Regions from separate parts of the Streptomyces pactum genome, predicted to be linked through region 1. Evidence: riboswitches for the same ligand, from Rfam matches in the RefSeq annotation. Region 1 holds a riboswitch; the other holds the start of a gene.
What was found. Region 1 has a riboswitch for cobalamin ahead of B1H29_RS09110 (energy-coupling factor ABC transporter permease). Riboswitches for the same ligand answer to the same signal wherever they lie in the genome.
Positions count from the first base shown of each region.

Region 2: another riboswitch for cobalamin. It lies ahead of B1H29_RS02595 (ABC transporter substrate-binding protein); the one in region 1 lies ahead of B1H29_RS09110 (energy-coupling factor ABC transporter permease).

Region 1 covers NZ_CP019724.1:2,205,682-2,212,845, forward strand. The annotation lists gene B1H29_RS09095 (DUF7144 family membrane protein) at 1-271, opposite strand, end outside; gene B1H29_RS09100 (chloride channel protein) at 534-1,907, shown strand; gene B1H29_RS09105 (potassium channel family protein) at 1,994-2,491, shown strand; cobalamin riboswitch at 2,592-2,776, shown strand; gene B1H29_RS09110 (energy-coupling factor ABC transporter permease) at 2,807-3,514, shown strand; gene B1H29_RS09115 (energy-coupling factor ABC transporter substrate-binding protein) at 3,511-3,894, shown strand; gene cbiQ (cobalt ECF transporter T component CbiQ) at 3,895-4,644, shown strand; gene B1H29_RS09125 (ATP-binding cassette domain-containing protein) at 4,722-5,537, shown strand; gene B1H29_RS09130 (MFS transporter) at 5,565-7,164, opposite strand, start outside.
Region 2 covers NZ_CP019724.1:595,664-602,827, forward strand. The annotation lists gene B1H29_RS02585 (ABC transporter ATP-binding protein) at 1-102, opposite strand, end outside; gene B1H29_RS02590 (FecCD family ABC transporter permease) at 99-1,127, opposite strand; gene B1H29_RS02595 (ABC transporter substrate-binding protein) at 1,154-2,230, opposite strand; cobalamin riboswitch at 2,294-2,479, opposite strand; gene B1H29_RS02600 (hypothetical protein) at 2,474-2,668, opposite strand; gene B1H29_RS02605 (BlaI/MecI/CopY family transcriptional regulator) at 2,711-3,097, opposite strand; gene B1H29_RS02610 (tetratricopeptide repeat protein) at 3,271-4,986, opposite strand; gene B1H29_RS02615 (lytic polysaccharide monooxygenase auxiliary activity family 9 protein) at 5,115-5,792, opposite strand; gene B1H29_RS02620 (DUF1996 domain-containing protein) at 6,086-7,164, opposite strand, start outside.

The DNA of each region.
Region 1 (7,164 bases):
GAACGAGGGCGCCCAGGATGACGTGGATGATGCCCCAGCCGGTGAGGTTGAGTTCGTAGACGTAGCTGCCGACGCGGGCGTACACGTCGTCCTCGGCGATGGCCGCGATGCCCTGCAGGACGGCGAGGGCGCCGTTCAGCAGCATCAGTACGCCCGCGAAGACGACACCCCCGGTCACCCAGTCGCTGGTGCGGTCCGCCGATCGCGGGGGCCACGGGCCGTCGGCGCCGTGGGTCGGCCTGCCGGGAGAGGGTGCGGCGTGCTGGCTCATGAGCGGAGTCCTTTCTGCGTGTCCCCGTACGGGCCTGCGCCCACCGGCACCCCGGGGGCGCCGACAGGACACTCCGAGCCTGCGGGCACCCGACCCGCGCGGCCATGCGGGCCCGCCGGACGGGTGAACCGGGTGCGAGCGCGTCCCGCCGCCCGGTCACCGGGCACGGCATCGTGCGCGTGCGACCCTCCCCCGCCTCGCGTTTACTGAAGCGCACATGCGAACGCGCGCGACGTAGACGTAGGCGGACGGAGGAGGGCCCGTGACCTCTCGGCCCGAGCCGGCGAACGCGGTGCCGGCCCGGGCCGAGCAGTCCCTGCGGCGCACCCTGCTCGGCCCCGGCTATCTGCGGTTGTTGCTGCTGTGCGTGCTGCTGGGCGTGCCCATCGCGCTGGCCTGCTTCTTCTTCGTCGGTCTCCAGCACGAGTTCCAGCACTGGGTGTGGACGTCGCTGCCGGAGGCGGCCGGGTACGACGCCCCGCCCTGGTGGTGGCCGCTGCCCGCGCTGGTGCTGGCCGGGCTGGTCCTGGCGCCGATCGTGACCCGGTTGCCGGGTGGCGGCGGCCATCTGCCGGTGAACGGGCTGGGCGGCGCGCCCGTCGGCCCGCGCGCGCTGCCCGGCGCCGTCCTGGCGGCACTCGCCACGCTGCCGCTCGGTGTGGTGCTGGGCCCTGAGGCCCCGCTGATGGCCGTCGGCAGCGGGCTCGCCCTGCTGGCGGTGCGGCGGGCGGGGGCGGCCGGAGACCCGAGGGCGAGCGCGATCCTGGCGACGGCCGGCTCCACCGCGGCGATCTCCACCATCCTCGGCGGACCGGTGGCGGCGGCGGTGCTGCTCATCGAGGGGGCGGGCCTCGGCGGTGCGCAGTTGGTCGTCCTGCTGTTGCCCTGTCTGCTGGCCAGCGCGGCGGGCGCCGTGGTCTTCACCGGCTTCGGTCAGTGGACCGGCCTGAAGATCGGCGGGCTGGCCCTGCACGACGTGCCGCCGGGCGCCAACCCGGACGCGGGCGACTTCCTGTGGGGCGTGCCCACGGCGGCACTGATCGCCGTACTGGTCACGCTGGCCCGCGAGCTGGGCCACCGCACCGTCTCCTGGACACGGCACCGCACCGCCGTCCGCACCGTGGCCTGCGCCACGGCGGTCGGCGTCTGCATCGCCGCGTACGCTCTGATCACCGGGCGTTCCCCGGCGGAGGCGGCGCTGTCCGGACAGGCCACCCTCGCTCGGCTCGCCGCGGACCCGCACGCCTGGTCCGTGGGCGCGCTGGTCGCGCTCGTCGTCTGCAAGGGACTGGCCTGGGGCATCGCGCTGGGCAGCCTGCGCGGCGGCCCGATCTTCCCGGCCGTACTGCTGGGCACGGCGACGGCCATGGCCTGCTCCGGCCTCCCCGGCTTCGGCGCGACCCCGGCCCTCGCCCTCGGGATCTCCGCCGCGTCGGCCGCGGTGACCGGGTTGCCGCTGGCCAGCTCCGTGCTGGCGGTGCTGCTGGTCGGCGGGGACGCGTACGACCAGATGCCGCTGATCGTCACCGCGTCGGTCGTCGCCTTCGTCGTCGCCCAACTGGTGCACCGGACCGGACCGGACCGGAAACCGGGCCCGGGATCGGCATCGGGCCCGGCCACGGAGACGGCACGGTGACAAAGCGCCGGGCCGCAGCGGGGCGTACGGACCGCACAGGCCGCACAGGCCGCACCCGACCGCGTGCCGCCGCCTGGCGTGCGGCCCTGCCCTGGCTGGTGCGGGCCGGTATCGCGGCCGTCGTGGTCGTGGCCTACTTCCTGCTTCCCCTCGACCTTCTGGGCCCGCGGCGGCCCGTGCTGAGCTGGCTGCTGTTCGCCCTGCTGCTGACCGCCGTGGCGGCGCTGCTGCTCCGGCAGATCCGCCACGTCCTCCTCGAGCGCCCGGACACCCGGCCCGGTGTGGTCATCACCCTGCTGATCGTCCTGTCCGTGCACGTCTTCTCGGCCGCGTACTACGCCCTCGCCAAGCAGCCGGACGAGTTCACCGGCCTGCGCACCCGCGTCGACGCGCTGTACTTCACCGTGGTCACGCTCGCCACCGTCGGCTACGGGGACATCACGCCGCGGGGCCAGGCCGCGCGGGTCGTGACGGTGCTGCAGATCACCTACAGCTTCGTGTTCCTCACCGCCGCCGCCACCGCGCTGGCCCAGCGGATGCGCGACGTGGTGGTCCGGCGGACGGAGCGGGACCGGTCCGGCTGACGGGGCGTGGACCCGCAGGTGCCGCCGCGTCACCCTCCCGACTGGGCCTCCGGGCGCCGGCCGGCCCGGAGGCCCGCTTGTCACCACCCTTGAGGGAGCACTACTGTCGCCACGCCTTGGTGAACGGGAAATCCGGTGTGATGCCGGTGCGGCCCTCGCCACTGTGAATCGGGAAGTCCGGCTCCGGCCCTCACGGGCAGCCACTGGGTCCTCGTGACCCGGGAAGGCGGAGCACGGGCGGTGGTACCCGTAAGCCAGGAGACCGGCCAAGGCGCGTCGTCCATCCACGAGGTGCTGGAGAGGGTCTGCTGAGCCATGCACATAGCCGAGGGCTTTCTGCCACCGGCGCACGCGATCGCCTGGGGTGTCGCGTCCGCGCCGTTCGTCGTACACGGAGTACGTTCACTCACCCGTGAGGTCAGGGAGCATCCGGAGAGCACCTTGCTCCTCGGCGCCTCCGGGGCCTTCACGTTCGTCCTGTCGGCGCTGAAACTGCCGTCCGTCACCGGGAGTTGTTCGCACCCGACCGGAACCGGCCTGGGCGCCATCCTCTTCCGTCCGCCGGTCATGGCGGTGCTGGGCACCATCACCCTGCTCTTCCAGGCGCTGCTGCTGGCGCACGGCGGGCTGACCACGCTCGGCGCCAACGTCTTCTCGATGGCGGTCGTCGGCCCCTGGGCCGGGTACGGCGTCTACCGGCTGCTGCGCCGGTACGACGTGCCGCTGATGGTCACGGTGTTCTGCGGGGCGTTCGTCGCCGACCTGTCCACCTACTGCGTCACCAGCGTGCAGTTGGCGCTGGCGTTCCCGGACCCGGGCAGCGGGTTCCTGGGCGCGCTCGGCAAGTTCGGGTCCATCTTCGCCGTCACGCAGATCCCGCTCGCGGTGAGCGAGGGGCTGCTCACGGTGGTCGTGATGCGGCTGCTGGTGCAGTCCAGCAAGGGTGAACTCGCCCGGCTGGGCGTCCTGTCGGCCAAGTCCGGCAAGACCACGTCCGGTGAGCCGGAGGCGGTGGCCCGATGAGCCGCAACGCGAAGATCAACGCCCTGCTGCTGCTCGCGGTGGCCGTGCTCGCGGTGCTGCCCCTGGTACTGGGGCTCGGCGACCACAAGGAGGAGCCGTTCGCCGGCGCCGACGCCGAGGCGGAGACGGCGATCACGGAGATCGAGCCGGACTACGAGCCGTGGTTCTCACCCCTGTACGAGCCGCCGTCCGGGGAGATCGAGTCGGCGCTGTTCGCCGTGCAGGCCGCGATCGGCGCGGGAGTGCTGGCCTACTACTTCGGGCTGCGCCGGGGCCGTCGCCAGGGCGAGGAGCGGGCCGCGGCGGCGCTGCGGGACGCCCCCGCGGGCAGCTTGGCCGCGGGGACGTCCCCCGCGGGCGACGCCCCCACGGGCGACTGAGTGCTGCCGATCGACGCGGCGGCGCACAGCAGTCACTGGCGCCGCCGCCATCCCGTGGACAAGGCCGTGCTCGCACTGGGCCTGACCGTGCTCGCGATCTCGCTGCCGCCCTGGCCCGGGGCGGCGCTGGTCCTGGTGACGGCGCTCGCCGTGCTCCTCGGCCCGGCGCGGGTGCCCGGGCGCCGGCTGTGGCGGGCGTACCGCGTGCCGCTGGGCTTCTGCGTGACCGGCGCGCTGCCGCTGCTGGTGCGGGTCGGTGGCCCGGGCGGGTTCCTGACGGCGGCGGACGGCGGCCCGGTGCGCGCCGGTGAACTGCTGCTGCGTACCTCGGCGGCCTCCCTCGGGGTGCTGCTGTTCGCGTTCACCACGCCGATGTCCGACCTGCTGCCCCGCCTGGTGCGGGCCGGGGTGCCCGCGCCGGTCGTCGACGTGGCGCTGGTGACGTACCGCATGAGCTTCCTGCTGCTGGACTCCGTGCGCCGGGTCAGGGAGGCGCAGGCCTCGCGGCTGGGGCACACCACCCGGGCCGCCGCCTGGCGTTCGCTCGGCGGCCTGGGCGCGACGGCGTTCGTACGGGCCTTCGACCGGGCGGCGCGGCTCCAGACCGGACTGGCGGGGCGCGGCTACGACGGCACCCTGCGCGTCCTGGTGCCCGAGGCCCGCGTCTCGGTGCCCTTCACGGCGGCGAGCGTCGCGCTGCTGGCGGCGCTGGCCGCCCTCACCCTCGTACTGGAAGGGCCGTTGTCGTGAGCGAGTCGACGGAGACGGATTCGGCGGGATCGGCGGCGGGAGCCGAGTCGACGAAGGCGGCGGAGGCAGGGACGGCCCTGGTCGTGCTGCGGGGCGCGTCCTTCGCGTACGAGGAGGGGCCGGACGTGCTCGCCGGCCTGGACTTCACGGTGCGAGAGGGGCGCGCGCTCGCGCTGCTGGGCCGCAACGGCAGCGGCAAGACCACGCTGATGCGGCTGCTCAGCGGCGGACTCAGGCCGCGCACGGGGACGTTGTCGGTCGGCGGGGAGCCGGTGACGTACGACCGCAAGGGACTGACCCGGTTGCGGACCACGGTGCAGTTGGTGGTGCAGGACCCGGACGACCAGTTGTTCGCGGCGTCGGTGGCCCAGGACGTGTCCTTCGGCCCGCTGAACCTGGGCCTGTCCCACACGGAGGTCCGGTCCCGGGTCGGGGAGGCGCTCGCCGCCCTGGACATCACGGCGCTCGCCGACCGGCCCACCCACCTGCTGTCGTACGGGCAGCGCAAGCGGACCGCGATCGCCGGGGCCGTGGCGATGCGGCCCCGGGTGCTGATCCTGGACGAGCCGACCGCCGGACTGGACCCGGACGGCCAGGAACGGCTGCTCGCCACCCTCGACCGGCTCCGCGCGGGCGGCACCACCGTGGTGATGGCCACCCACGACGTCGACCTCGCCCTGCGCTGGTCCGACGACGCCGCCCTGCTCACCCCAGCCGGTGTGCACACCGGCCCGACGGCCCCGACCCTGGCCCGCACCGAACTGCTGCGGCAGGCCGGGCTGCGGCTGCCGTGGGGTGTCGCGGCGGCCCGGCTGCTGCGCGCCCAGGGTCTGCTGGCGGACTCGGCGGCGGGCCCCCGGACCGCGGAGGAGCTGGCCGCCCTGACCGACTGACGGGGTGCCGGGCAGGGCGGCTCGGGCTCACCGGGCCGAGTCGCTGTACTCCGCGTCCCGGGCCTCGGCCGGCTTCTCCGCCGCCCCCTGCCGGGTGCTGCGGCGGCCGGGGAGGACGGCGATGACGATCAGGGCACCTGCGGCCATGATGATCCCGCCGACCAGGCTGGTCGTGGCGACGCCGTGGGCGAAGGCCTGGTTCACGGCGTCGGCGAGGGCCTCGGCCTGCCGCGGTCCGGCGGCGGGGTTCGTCGCGAGCCGCTCGGCGACGGCCAGCCCGCCGCCCACGGAGTCCTGGGCGGTGTCCAGGGCGGCGGCCGGGAGCCGGTCTCCGACCAGGCCGGCGAGTTCGTCCCGGTAGGCGGTGCCGAGCAGGGAACCCAGTACGGCGATGCCCAGCGAGCCGCCGAGTTCCAGCGCGGTGTCGTTGGCGCCGCCTCCGACGCCCAGCTCGCTCTCCGGGAACGAGCCCATGATGGTGTCGGTGGCCGGGGACACGCTCAGCCCGATCGCGAGGCCGAGCAGCAGCATCGGGGCCAGGAAGTCGGCGTAGGTGGAGTCCTTCTCGATGAGGACCAGCAGGAAGACACCGACGGTGCCGATCACCATGCCGGAGCCCACCATGGCCCGCACGCCCAGCTTCGGGGTCAGCTTCCCGGTCACCGCGGCGCCGACGAACACGGCCCCGGCCAGCGGCAGCAGCCGTACGCCGGTCTCCAGGGCTCCGTAGCCGAGCACGAACTGCAGGAACTGCGTGGCGTAGTAGATGGCGCCGTAGGTGCCGAAGAAGAAGAACAGCACCGCCAGCATCGAGCCGCTGAAGGGCCGCAGCAGGAACCTGCGCACGTTCAGCATGGGGTGCGGGTGGCGCAGCTCCCAGGCCACGAAGGCCACCAGGCCGACACCCGCTACGACGGCCGCGGCGACCGGGCCGGCGCCCCAGCCGAAGTGCGGGCCCTCGATGCTCGCGTAGACCAGGCTGCCGACGGAGACGATGGAGAGCAGGCCGCCCACGTAGTCGATCCGGCCCACGCCGGCCGCCTTGGACGGCGGGACGAGGAGCAGCGCACCGACGACGGCGGCGACCGCGATGGGGACGTTGACCAGGAAGGTCGAGCCCCAGGCGTGGTCCTCCAGAAGCCAGCCCGCGACCAGCGGACCGACCGCGATGGCGAGGCCGGAGGTGGCGGTCCAGGCCGTGATGGCGCGGGCCCGCTCCCCCTTGGGGAAGACCGCGACCAGCAGCGACAGCGTGGCGGGCATGACGACGGCGGCACCGACACCCATGATCGCCCGAGCCGCGATGACCAGCGCCGTCTCGTCCACCAGGCTGCCCATCACCGAACCGCCCGCGAAGATCACCAGGCCGGTGATCAGGGCCCCGCGGCGGCTGTACTTGTCGCCGATCGAGCCGAGCACCAGCATCAGCGCGGCGTACGGGACGGTGTAGCCGTCGATGACCCACTGCAGGTCACTGCTGCTCAGGCCCAGGTCGGCGGTCATGGCCGGCGCGGCCACGATCAGGGACGTGTTGGCCATGACGACGATCAGCAGGCTCAGGCACAGCACGAGGAGCGCCCACCAGCGCCGTGTGTAGGGCCCGGTCATCTTCTCGACGGGTGTGGCG
Region 2 (7,164 bases), 1.6 Mb from region 1:
GAGCAGGCCCGTCATGGCGCCGGGCCGGGGGCTCAGGCCGACGCCGTCCAGAATGAGCCGCCCGCCGGCGGCGCGGGAGACCCGCTCGGCCCTCAGTGTCACCGGATCCTCCGGGTGCGGTACAGGACGAGGACGAACGCGGGCACACCGATCATCGAGGTCACCACCCCCACCGGGATCTCCTGGGGTTCCAGGACGGTACGCGCCAGGGTGTCGGCCCACACCAGGAACACCGCCCCGGCGAGCGCGCAGACCGGCAGCAGCCGGGCGTGTCCGGGGCCGGTCACCGCCCGTACGGCGTGCGGCAGCACCAGTCCGACGAAGCCGATGGCACCGGCGGAGGCGACCAGGGCGGCGGTGAGCAGCGCGGTCGCGCACAGCAGTACCAGCCGGGTACGGGCCAGGTGGACGCCGAGCGTGGCCGCCGCCTCCTGGCCGAACGCGAAGGCGTCCAGCGTCCCGGCGTATCCGAGGCACACGGCCAGCACCACGGCCAGGGCCGCCGCCCCCGTCCACACGTCCGTCCAGTCAGCCCCGCCGAGCGAGCCGAGCAGCCAGAACAGTACGCCGCGGGTGGTCTCGGCGTCGGCCGCGGTCATCACGACGAACGAGGTGAGCGCGGAGAACATCTGCATGGCCGCCACGCCGGCGAGCACCACCCGGTCGGGGGTTCCGCCGAGGCTGTGGCTGAGCAGCATCACCAGCGCGAACGAGCACACGGCCCCGACGAACGCCCCGCCCGGCAGGGACAGGGCGCCGCCGCCCACACCGAGTACGACGACCAGGACGGCACCGGTCGAGGCGCCGGAGGAGACGCCCAGCACGAAGGGGTCGGCGAGCGGGTTGCGCAGCAGGGACTGGAGTACGGCGCCGCACACGGCGAGTCCGGCGCCGCACACCGCGGCGAGGAGGGTGCGGGGCAGCCGCAGGTTCCAGACGATGCCGTCGCGCAGGGGCGTGACGTCGACGCCGGGGCTGCCCCCGCCGAGGTGGGCGGCGACCACCGACCACACCTCGCCGACGCCGATGTCCGCCGGGCCGATGGTGACGGCGACGGCCACGGAGGCGCACAGGGCGAGGAGTCCGGCCGCCGCCCACGCCGGGTACGTGCGGCCGGTCGCGCGTATGCCGGGGGCCGCCCGGCCGGTGGACGTCACTTGGTGAGGCCGTACGCGCGCAACGCCGCCGCCACCTTCTCCACGCCCTCGACGGTGCGGATGGTGGGGTTCATGGCCTGCCCGCTGAGGAGCACGTAGCGCTTCTTCCTGACGGCGGTCATGTTCCTGGTGACGGGGTCGGACTCCAGGAACTCGATCTTCTTCGCGGCGGTCTCGGCCGATTGCGACCTGCGGGTGAGGTCGCCGATGACCAGGACGTCGGGGTCACGGTCGGCGACCGTCTCCCAGCCGATCTGCGGCCACTCCTCACGGGTGTCGTCCATGACGTTCCTCGCGCCGACCGCGCGGGTCATGACGCCGGGGGCGCCGCAACAGCCCGCCAGGTAGGGCGAGGTGGAGTTGGCGAACCAGTACATGAGGGTGACACCGGAGGCGTCGACGCCCGACGTGGCCTTCTCGACCCGGGCCTTCAGGTCGGCGACCAGTTCCTCGCCACGCTGCTCGACGTCGAAGATCCGGGCGAGGTCGCGGACTTCGCCGTAGACGGTGTCCATCGTCAGGGCCTTGCTGCGGACGCCGTCGCCGTCGCCGCCGTTGTCCTTGCCGGCGCAGTCGGACGGGGACAGGTAGGCCGGTACGCCGAGTTCGTCGAACTGCTCGCGCGTTGCCACGCCGCCGGGGCCGAGCGTGGAGGCGAAGGAGGCGGCGACGAAGTCGGGTTCGGCGTCCAGGACCTTCTCGAAGGAGGGCATGTCGTCGGCGAGTCTGGGCACGCCGGCGTTAGCCTTCTCCAGGCCCTTCATGACCGGGTCGGTCCAGGTGGCGGTGCCCGCCATCCGGTCGGCCAGGCCGAGCGACAGCAGGATCTCGGTGGTGCCCTGGTTGAGGGAGACCGCCCGCCGGGGCGGCGCGCCGACCTCCACCCGGTACCCGCAGTCGGTGACGGTGCGGGGGTAACCGGCGGCCTCGGCCGGTACGGCGGAGTCGGTGGTGGTCGCTGTGGAGCCGCACCCGGCCGCCAGCAGGGCGACGGAGACGAGCAGGGCCGGGCCGCGGGACGAGCGGCGGGAACGGAGCAGGCGTCGGGAGGCGGCGGGGCACGCTGCGGGCAAGGAAGATCCTCTGGCGTCGAGGGCTCATACGCGAAGCCCGTTCGTACGGTGCGGCCCGCGCCGTGCGCGGCGCGGGTGCCAGCAGGTCTTCGGACTCGGGATCGACCGGACGGAACGCCTTCCCGGACGGCTCCCGCCGTCCAGTGGCTCTTGTCCCGCCCGTCCCCCTCACCGCTGCGCGTCAGCTCCGGATTCGCACCGGATTCCCTGACCCACCAGGTGGGTTCGACTGGCTCCCGCAAGCTACCACAGGGTCACCACGCCTTCGGGGGCGGCCGACTGCCCGACCGCCCCCGGCGCCGCCCGGACGGTCTTCACGTTGCCGCGGACGACCTCGGCCGAGACGTTGACGGTGCAGGACTCGTCCGCACCGCGCAGGGGGTTGCCCGGCACCTCCGCGGTGCCGACCACCATCACCCCGATCGGCCATGCCGTCAACGGCAGAACCAGCGGCAGAAAGACGAAAACGGCCGTGCGGCGTCAGCCGTCCCCCGCCTCGGGCGCGTGCCCCAGCAGTTCGCGCAGCAGCCGCTCGTCGTCCGGGTCGAGGCCGATCACGAAGCTGGCCAGCACCGCTTCCCGGTCGCTCTCGGCGTCCAGCACCTTGCGCATCTTGCGCGCGGCCAGGCCCGCCTGGTCCGAGGCGGGTGTCCAGGCGAAGGACCGGCCCGCGCGCTCGCGGCCGACCGCGCCCTTCTCCAGCAGCCTGGTCAGGATCGTGATCACCGTGGTGTAGGCGAGGTCGCCGCCCAGGCGCTTCTGCACCCAGCCGGCCGTCGCGGGGCCGTCCGCCTCGCGCAGCGCCGACAGCACCAGCGCCTCCAGCTCGCCCTGCCCCCGCCGCCGCGGACGCCGGTGATCTGTCACGGCCCGTCTCCTTCCGCCGCAGTCCCTTGCCCGTCCGATGTCCGTCCGAGGCGACATCGTATAGAGGCGCCGGTCGTGCCGGTGCCACCCGGACCGGTCACCGGCGCTTCCGCGGGCGTGGCCGGCGGCGACGGCGAGCCGGGCCCGGTGTCCCGCGTCCGGTGTTGTGCCGGTCAGTGGTCCGTGGCGCAGCAGCCGCCCGCACCGCCGTCGGCCGGGGAGGTGTCGAGGCGGCAGAAGCAGGAAGCCTCGACGGGTACGTCGGCCAGGGCGGTGGCGAACTTCAACTGCTGTGCCACGATCCGCGCCTCCCCCGGCCTACCCAGCCGCACCAGGCACTCGTGGAGTCCGTGCAGGGCCCAGACGTTGCCGGGGTGCTGCAGGGGGCGGGGAAGGGTGTCGTCGAGCCCCAGGTCGGCCCGGTACACCGCCTCGGCCTCCGCGACCCGGCCCCGTTCCAGGAGCAGGGCGCCGTAGGCGTGCCGGGTGGGCTGCATCCAGCCCCACGGTTCGTCGTACGGGAGGTTGTCGTCCAGTTCGATCGACCGCTCCAGGGCGGCGAAGGCGGCGGTGTGGTCGCCCTTGCGGTACTCCAGTTCGCCGTCGAGCATGGCGGAGGCGACGGCGAGGATGTCGGCGCAGGTGTTGTTGAACAGCGTGCGCGTCCGCGGCACCCGGGCGACCGCCTCGCGGAACAGGAGGCGCTCGGCCTCCGCCTCGGCGATCCTGCCGGTGGCCGAGAGGGCGACCCCGCGGGCGTAGTGGAGCATCGCGGTCGTCACGCTGTACAGGCGCGGGTCGGCGGGCAGCGGCAGTCCGAGGATGTCCGCCCAGCGCCCGAACCGGATCAGGACGTGCACCCGCATGGCGACGAAGCCCTCCAGCCAGTCGGCCATCGGCGGGCTTTCGACGCGCAGCAGTTCCTCGGGGACGGACGCCTCGAGCTGTGCGGCGGTGTCCAGGGCGACCTGGTACTGGCCCAGGAACATCGCGCCGTAGATCCGGAAGTGGTAGTTGTGCGAGCGGTAGAGGGTGTAGAAGTTCATCGCCCCGGCCCGCGCTCGGTACTTCTCGTCGGCGGCGATCGCGGCGCTGTTGTCCGACACCACGCGCCGGTAGTCGCCGCACAGCACTTCGAGGTGCGACGGCATGTGGTTGAGGTGCCCGGCGTCGGGGACCAGGCCGCGCAGCCGGTCGGCGACGGTGAGGGCCGCCTCGGGAGTGGCCGACATCTCCATCAGGTGGATGTACAGGTGCAGGACACCGGGGTGCGCACGTCCGCCCTCGGTGCCCAGGGCCCGGTCGAGGACGTCCTTCGCCTCCAGGGTGCGGGCGCCCTCGGCGGGCCGTCCCGTGCGCAGGTCCCACAGTTGCCAGGGCGTCAGGTTCATCAGCGCGTCGGCGTAGAGGGCGGCCACGTCCAGGTCGTCCGGGGCGAGTTCCCGGACGGCACGCATGTTCTCGGCGTACGGCGCGTTCCACACCGAGCAGTCCTCGACGGCGCGCGCCTGCGGGTAGCGGGCGCGCAGGGCGCCGATCAGGGCGCGCTCGACCGGGGTGGCAGAGCGGGCCGCCTTCTCGTGGGCGAGTTCGACGGCGGCGTGGGTGCGGTCGACGGTCCGCGTCAGCTCCTCGGCGTCGAAGGCCTCCCACGGCTTGTTGTAGTTCGGGCCGAGGGCGTAGGCGATGCCCCAGTGGGCCATGGCGCAGTGCGGGTCGGCCGCGGCGGCGGCCTCGAAGCAGGCGACGGCCTCCTCGTGGTGGAAGGCGTACGTCCACACCAGTCCGCGGTCGAACCACCGCTGGGCCTCGGGGGACGAGGTCGTCACCGGGCGACCGTGGGTGCCGAGGTCGTAGTAGTCCCTGGGATGGTTCACGGGGTGGTTCATGGGGTCCATGAGGGGACCTATACCGCACGCCGGGGCGGCCAGAGGTACTTCGCGGGCCGGTCATACCAACCGGTGTCCCCGCCGGACGCTCGGCGCCCGGCGGGGGTGGGGGGACGGGAAGGGCGCGATCAGCCGAAGTCGACGTCGCTGCACAGGAAGTACGTCTGGTCCATGTGCGACGCCTGCCAGATCGTGTAGACGACGTGCCGGCCGCTCAGGCCCGAGGTACTCACCGGGATCTCGTAGTTCTGGCTCGGGCCGTAGCGGCCCGTGCTGGCGACCAGTTGGAGTGAGTCCCAGGTCAGGGGCTGGGTGGCGGGGTCGAAGCCCTGCCGGGTGACGTAGACCTTGAAGTAGTCGGCGCCGTGGCTGGCCTGGTCGTACAGCTTGACGGTGAAGTTGTCGGTGATGTCCGTGGTCTGCCAGGCGCCCACAGTGTCCAGGGAGTTGTAGCGGCCGCCCTCCGTGCGGCCGCCGCTGCAGAGCTGGCCGTCGGGGACGACGGCCTCGAAGTTGCCGGCGGAGCCGTTGCGGTACAGGCCGTTCCAGTTCCACATGGCGTTGGGGTTGTCCTGCCATGCCTGCCAGCACATGGGGTCTTCCTGGGCCATGGCGGGGTTCTGGAAGTCGTCGCCCCAGCGTTGCCAGCAGCCGTAGTTGCGGGAGGCCGGGTCGACGACAGAGCCGTGGGCGACGGCAGTGCCGCTCCACGGGATGAGGGTGAGCAGGGTCGCGGTCGCGGTCAGGGCGCCCAGGGTGAGGGTCGACGCCCGCCGGGTCTCCTTGTCGCGATCATGACAAGTCATGACGTCCTTCTTTCGCGTGGGGGGACAGCCATCATGGGTGGGCTCGAAGCGCCGATGGGAGCGCTCCCAAAAGCCTCTCGGGGAACAGGCTGCGCCCGGGTAAAGGGAATGGCAATAGTTGAAATGCGCCAGATGCCGTCCGGCGATGGCGCGTTCGATGCGGTCGTGACCGCGGGCGGGTAGGGCCTGGCCCTACCCGCCCGCGGTCAGAACGACGTCCTGCCGGCGTCATGCCGGCGTCACACCGAGGTCATGCGGCGTCCTGCCGGCGTCATACCGAGGTCATACCGGCGTCACAGCGAACGTCGCCTGGAGCGGATCAGCAGCACACAGCCGCCGGCGAAGAGGACGCCTCCGACCGCCGCGGGCCACAGGCCGAGGCCGGAGCCGGTCTCCGCGAGTCCGCCCTGCGCCGCCTGCGGCTCGGTCGCCGACCCGGCGTCGTCGTCACCACCGCCGCCCGCGCCCTGTGTCGTCCCGGGTGCGGCCTGTGCGCCGCTCGTGTCGTCCGGGGTGTCGGCGGCGGGTGTCGTGGCCGCCCTGGGCTCGGCGCCCGGGGAGGCGTCGTCGTTCCGGTCCGGGGCCGGGGGCGCGGACTTGTCCCCCACGTCCTGCCCGGCGTCGTTCCCTGTCCGGTCCCGGTCGCCCTTTCCGTCGTCGTGCCCGTCCTGGCCGGAGCCCACGGGTGCGGAGGCCGTGGCGGTCTGCTCGGCCGGGGGCCCGGAGGGGGCGGGGTTCTCGGTCGGCCGCTGCTCCTGCGGGTCCTCGGTGGGGTTCTCCGCGGGGTTCTCGGTGGGGTTCTCGGTGGGGTGCTGCGCGGGGTCCTCAGCGGGGTTGTCCGCAGGATCCTCGGTGGGGTTCTCGGTCGGCTGCTCCTGCGGGTCCTCGCCCTGGCCGGGCTCCGATCCCGGGGGTGTGCCGGGACCGCACTCGCGGCCGTCGTTGATGCAGTCGACCATGTCCCGCATCAGGTCCTCGTCGAAGACGTTGATGAAGTCGCTGTGGTCCGTGACCGGCTTGTGCAACTGCTCGGGGAAGGAGTCCACCGCGAACAGCGGCACGGTCTTGCCCCCGTCCTGCAGACTGGGCGCGTCCACGTCGTACACGACACGCTGGACCAGCCGCGGAATGGGCCGGAACCCGTCCGGGCAGCGGCCGTCGGCGGCGGCGAAGGCCACGTGGGTGCGGTGGTTGGCGCTGTCGATGTTGCGGCCGTCCCAGCAGCTCTGGAAGGTGAAGGTGCGCACCACGTCGCTGCCGGACGGGCAGAGCGGGTACTTGTCCTTCAGTTGCCGGTCCTCGAAGCCGGTGCAGCTCCAGGAGGCGTTGGCGTTGGTGTTGCCGTTGACGAACGCCTTCGCGTCACCGGTGA